2 regions of the Shewanella seohaensis genome follow, and region 1 is predicted to be linked to the other one. Evidence: riboswitches for the same ligand, from Rfam matches in the RefSeq annotation. Region 1 holds a riboswitch; the other holds the start of a gene.

What was found. Region 1 has a riboswitch for cyclic di-GMP ahead of L2713_RS08640 (glycosyl hydrolase family 18 protein). Riboswitches for the same ligand answer to the same signal wherever they lie in the genome.
Region 2: it holds a riboswitch for cyclic di-GMP, as region 1 does, so the genes downstream of both, gbpA (N-acetylglucosamine-binding protein GbpA) here and L2713_RS08640 (glycosyl hydrolase family 18 protein) in region 1, are expected to answer to the same signal.

What each region holds. Positions count from the first base shown of each region.
Region 1 covers NZ_JAKILE010000006.1:40,631-43,793, reverse strand. Annotated here, with positions in the region: gene L2713_RS08645 (ROK family protein) at 202-993, shown strand; cyclic di-GMP riboswitch class I at 1,467-1,555, shown strand; gene L2713_RS08640 (glycosyl hydrolase family 18 protein) at 1,664-3,163, shown strand, end outside.
Region 2 covers NZ_JAKILE010000001.1:184,541-187,703, forward strand. Annotated here, with positions in the region: gene gbpA (N-acetylglucosamine-binding protein GbpA) at 1-1,472, opposite strand, end outside; cyclic di-GMP riboswitch class I at 1,598-1,693, opposite strand; gene L2713_RS00845 (TMEM165/GDT1 family protein) at 2,096-2,653, shown strand; gene katB (catalase KatB) at 2,724-3,163, opposite strand, start outside.

The DNA of each region.
Region 1 (3,163 bases):
GCATCACTTTGCAGTAACAAGGGTTGTGATCTTAGACTAATTTCCAAATTGAAATGTTATCTTTATCATTCAGTTCTTCCGACTAATTCTTACAAATTAGCTACTTAAGTTTTATTCAATCGCTAATATTTACCCATTATGCTAACATTCGCCATCTCCGCTCGGGGTCAGAGGGGAGCACATGTATCAGTGGAGTTGGCGATGCAAACATTAACAATAGACGTGGGCGGTAGCAAAGCCCTGTTCGAACTTCAACTCAAGGGGCATACAGAACAATATAAAATCCCCACGGGTGAAGGCTTTAAAATTGAAGATTTAAATGATCAAATCGCGGCGCTGGAACGGGATTATGATTTACAGCACTACCATTTAGCGATCGCTGTACCTGGACTCGTACAACAGAATCGTTTGGTGTCCTGTAAATCGCTGCCCGGTCTCAATGGGCTAAGCTTTGAAACCTTGAAAACCCAAGGCGAACTTAAGTTTATCTGCAATGATATCGACGCCGGTATGCAGGCAACCTGTGACGAAAAATATGCCTGTGAGTTGTTAGTCATGTGTGGCACTGGAATTGGCATGTCGATCGCGTTGAGCGGCAAGGCTTTTACGGGGGCTACGGGAGTCGCGGGGGAGCTTGGGCATTGCCGGGTGATGACGGAGGCGGGGGAGTTTAGTCTCGAGCAGCTCGCCAGTGGCGATTCTATCCGCAGCCGTAAGATTTCCACCGCCGATGATTTATATCTCGCCGGCACTTATCTGGGGATGGGGCTAGCGTGGGCGGTCAATCTGTTTAATCCTAATCGGATCTGGTTAGCGGGTGGCATGATGAACAGCGCGCCGTACTACAAGGGTTGTCTGGATAGTTTAAGACGCATGGCTCTCAGGGCTCCATTAGCCGAAATGAAGATTAATCGTGTCGATGATATGGAGACCTTAGTCTGCCGTGGCTTATCGGTGATCTTGGCAAGGGATTACTCGAAGGACGCCGCCTAACGGCTTTCGATTGAGATGCGAATAGGTCAAGATTGAGGCGTGATAGGTTCGTTCAGGTTATCAATCTTGGCTTACTCACGCTGATCCAGATATTGATTTCGTTTGGGTCGAGAACAACAGCATGCGGCCATCGGATTTGTGTGTTTGCAGTGCACTCTGCATATCACCTCGTTCGATGACCGCATTTTTGTTTGCACGAGTTATCAAGTTGCGCCTTGCAAACCGCTTTCTTAAGACTTTCGATTTATTTTTATTGTCTTCCCTATTGGCGATACCAGTCCATGATAGGACTCCATGGCTTAAGCAATCCTTTTAAATACAATTCATTGCTCATTTTTTGCACTCAGTGGTTTTACTTTTCCTTTAAGCCAATCCAGTGTTGGTAATCGGTACAATGGCCCGTTTGTTAATATTTAGTTGCAATTTAACGCTATAGCGGCATATGCTAATTAACGTAATGACAACGTTGTCATTAGTGAAAAAGGCAAACCAATCGAAAGATTGGGACGCAAAGCCTCCGGTCTAAGGGTTCGTTTGTACCTATGATAGCGGGGATACCACAGGTTGTTTCTTCATGCTGCCGTTGTACGCACATGGTTTTAAGAGTGTTGTTTCCTGTCTACGCTTTGTTTGCCTTATTGATGCATAACTTACTCAATAGGGAAATCTCATGTTTAAGACTCAAATCTCCACCTCGGCGATGCTGGTGGCCTCGGTGCTGGCATCCGCTGTCAGTTTTCAAGCCTTTGCGGCGCTCCCCGGAAAACCGACTTTAGGTTGGGGGGAAACCAAGTTTGCCATTATCGAGGTGAATCAAGCCGCCTCAGCCTATAACCAATTAGTGACGGTAAAAGATGCCGCCGATGTGTCCGTGACCTGGAACTTGTATAACGGCGATATCGGCAATAAGGCGCAGGTGTTACTCAACGGAAATGTGGCATGGGAAGGTCCTTCGAGTGCGGCGGGTACGGCCAATTTCAAGGTCAATAAGGGCGGGCGCTATCAAATGCGCGTGCAGCTTTGTAATAATGAAGGTTGCAGTGCCAGTGATGCGAGGGAAATCTTAGTCGCCGATACCGATGGCAGTCATTTACTGCCACTCAATGCGCCTTTGAAAGAAAACAATCGTCCCTATGCGAATAAATCCGGCAAAGTGGTGGGAAGTTACTTTGTGGAGTGGGGTGTTTATGGACGTAAATTCCCCGTCGATAAGATCCCTGCACAAAACTTAACCCATATTTTATACGGCTTTACCCCGATTTGTGGTGGCAATGGCATCAACGACAGCTTAAAGGAAATCGAAGGTAGCTTTGAGGCGTTGCAGCGTGCCTGTGCTGGCCGTGCCGATTTTAAAGTGGCGATCCACGACCCTTGGGCGGCGGTGCAAATGCCGCAGGCGGGGGTGAATGAGTATTCCGATCCCTACAAAGGCAACTTCGGCCAATTGATGGCGTTAAAACAAGCCTATCCCGATCTGAAGATCCTCCCCTCCGTTGGTGGCTGGACGCTCTCCGATCCCTTCTACTTTTTGGGGGATAAAACCAAGCGCGACACCTTTGTCGCCTCAGTGAAGGAATTTTTACAAACCTGGAAGTTCTTCGATGGTGTCGATATCGACTGGGAATTCCCCGGCGGCAGTGGTGCTAACCCAAGCTTAGGAAATGCCAACGACGGACAAACCTATGTCACCCTGATGCGTGAACTGCGGGCGATGCTCGATGAGCTCAGCGCCGAAACTGGACGCACCTATGAGCTGACGTCGGCCATCAGTGCGGGCGGCGATAAAATTGCTAAGGTCGATTATCAGGCGGCGCAGCAATATATGGATTACATCTTCCTGATGAGTTACGACTTTAATGGCGGCTGGACCAATACAGAGCTTGGACATCAAACCAATCTCTATGAGGCGAGCTGGGATCCTAATACCCGTTACACCACGGACAAAGGCGTAAAAGCCCTGCTCTCTCAAGGGGTGACTCCGGGTAAGATTGTGGTCGGCGCTGCTATGTACGGCCGTGGCTGGACTGGGGTGAATGGCTACAGCGGTAACAATCCTTTCACGGGCACTGCAACGGGCAAAGTGAAGGGCACTTGGGAAGCGGGCGTAGTGGATTATCGCCAGATCGCCAAGGATTATATGGGCGCAGGTTGGAGCTATGCCTATGATGAA
Region 2 (3,163 bases), on a different contig from region 1:
AGCTCAGTCCAAGCCATATTCCAAGAGCCGCCGACACCCGGTTCAAACCCAGTTGCAGTTGGCGACCATTGCATGCAATAACCACTGTAAGGCCAAGGTTTACATTGATAGACCTTGCCAGTTTTAGGTTGCAGCACTTTAGTACCAGCCACATAGTTTTTAATGCCCTCGGGGAAGACAAAATCAGCATTCGGCGCTGTGGCTTGATCTTTTAAGAACAGATCGAAGTTTTGCTGGATGACCTCACCTTGCTTAGGCTCGCCCTTCACTTGTAAGTGATAATGGCCAGCCTTAGGCGCGACGACATCAAGCACTAGACTCGCGCTGGTATTATTGACCGCTTGTGTGACATATCCTGCAGCCGTGCCATCGTGGCTAAACAGATAAGCTGAGACCTGCATATCCGCATTAGTGCTGACATCGAAACTGACCTTTGCGGCACCATCGACAATAGTGTAATCATCGGCCAGTGACGTGACATCGAGCTGATTGCCCGGCGCAGGCGCAATATCAAAGCTCACTTCCACTCGCTCTAGGCCCGAATTAGGCGCGGCATAAATCTCATTTTTACCGTAAACGGGCGAAATCACCCCAGAGGCATTCTTCTGCCCCGCCCTAAGTTGTGGTTGCTGGGCATTAATGGCACTGGCTAACAGGAATGGCCAGTTTTGCTTGGCGCCTTGAGTAGTGTCGGCAATGGTTATCTGAGTTTGCTTGGCAGTTTGCTCGCCATTAGCATCAAACACCCGCGTCATCACCTTATCACCCGCCTTAAGATCGAGTGACGGATTGATATCGCCAATATCGGTCCACTCGCCCGGCACCACAACATCTGAGCTAAAGTTCACATCGATGGCATTATAGAAACTGTTCGTGGTATCACCGACTTCCCACACGGCCAAAATCACGTGATAACCGCTTCTGTCTTCAGGTACATAACAGTTATGTGTCACTAACTTAGGCGGCTGAACCATGCCTCCATCGACCACACAGAAGGGAGCTAAGTCAAAGCTTGCGCGGCTCAACGCTTGGTTTTGATCCCACCCTTGGCGAGTTAAATAATAACGCCAATTGCGGGTCACGTGGTTAGCGGTGAACTGCCAGCTAAAGTCATTCCAACCCGACTTAATGTCATGCTTAGACCAACGACTTGGGCTCTGTTCATCCAAGGGAGAAAACGCCGCGTTGGCTGCACTGGCAATTTTACCGTCGGCAGGGCCTGACTCAGGAAAACCTGAAGGGCCTTCAACACTTTGCGGTTCCCACTGAACGGCGCCGCAATTTAAATTGCTGCCAGTTTTACAGGCGTACGAGCGTGATTCTGGTGAAACCACATAACCGTGGGCCGACGCCGTTTGGCTAACTAGCGCACTCGTAGCGCTTAAGGCCAAGGCAATTAGGCTTAAACGAGCCAGTTGTGGGTGTTTACGGTTAGCATTTGTGATTGATGTAAAAGTAGTTAGATGTGCCACTTTATTGTACTCCGTAGGGTGCCTTTCTCGACGAGATTGGCATAGGTATAAAAGTGGTATTTAGGCAAAACAGCATTAAGCAAAGCCGTTTATTTTTCAAAGAATTGAAAGCATCAGCTCAATTCTGAGGCAACCCCGCTATCTTAGTTTCAACATCCCTTTACAACCTTAGACCGGAGGCTTTGCGTCCTAATTTTTCAATTAGTTTGCCAAATACGGTGGATCTCCATTGAAGTTAACAGTATGTAACTTAAACATTGAGACCCGGCTAACCTAACAACAAAAGACAGCGTTGTCAAAATTTAAATTATTACAATTCAACATGTTACAAAACGATAAGCGGTATTTTATTGGCGCCTGTCAGATTATTTGCCCTCTGACTCGATGAGTTTAATCTTGAAACCCTATTTCACTTGGGTATAATGCCCACCTCGCTTCGGGGGAGTAGCTAACTGGATTTCGAGCCATCGATATTCAGGGTGAACATCAACATACTTGGCCGCATGCCATGGTGTTCACAGCAAATCATCGATTTGTCCTGCAAGACCTGAGCACAGTAACCGCACCTAGGGGTGGACGGTCTATTGTGCTTATGTCAAAAACCACCCCTAAAAGGATCACACTTGGAAGCGTTACTCGCCTCAACCTTTACGGTTGCCATCGCCGAGATTGGCGATAAGACCCAACTGCTTGCCCTATTACTCGCTGCAAGATTTAAAAATAAAACTGCGATTATCTTGGGGATTTTACTCTCAACCCTGTTTAACCATTTTGCCGCCGCCTGGCTTGGACAATGGGCGATTAACTGGGTGAGCCCAGATGTAGCACGCTACTTGGTTGCCGCCTCCTTCTTTGCGATTGCACTCTGGGTACTGATCCCCGATAAAGTGGACGCCGAAGAGAGCCGTTTCTATAAGATGGGACCCTTTGTTGCGACCTTTATTCTGTTCTTTATCGCCGAAATGGGCGACAAGACTCAGATCGCAACTGTCGTTTTAGCCGCTAAATACGATGCCTTAGCCATGGTGGTTGCAGGTACTACTTTGGGTATGTTGCTAGCGAACGTCCCAGTGGTTATTGCGGGACATTTTAGTGCCGAAAAATTACCAATGAAGTGGATCCACAGAGGCTGCGCAATTTTGTTTGCCCTGCTCGGCGTAGCAACCTTAATGGTTAACTGATTGATAAAATGAAGATAAACAAAAAGGCCAGTGATAACACTGGCCTTTTTTATTGGGCTAACGAATTAACTTATAACCCGAGAGCAGTTTGGATACGTTGACCGTAATCGGCATCGGCTTTGTGGAAATGTGCCAGCATACGTTGCTGTACCTCTACACTTGCCTGACGCAGTGAGCCAGAAATCGTTTCCACTAAGCGTGCTTTCTCGGCTTCGCTGAAGATGCGATACAAATTACCCGCCTGAGTGTAATCATCCTGATTGTAACGGCTGTAACGCGCCGCTTCGCCATCTAAACGCAGTGGTGGCTCGGCAAAGTTTGCCGGTTCAACTAAAGCACCCGCAGTGCTGTTTGGACCATAGTTAGCCGCGGCATCGCCACCGGTTTGACTACCGTGGTACGGGCATTGTGTTCCCGCCATGGCACCCGCACGTTGGTGATGGTTGGCTTTAGTCGCATGTGGGCAGTTTACCGGTAACTGGTTGTAGTTCGCCCCAATTCGGTAACGCT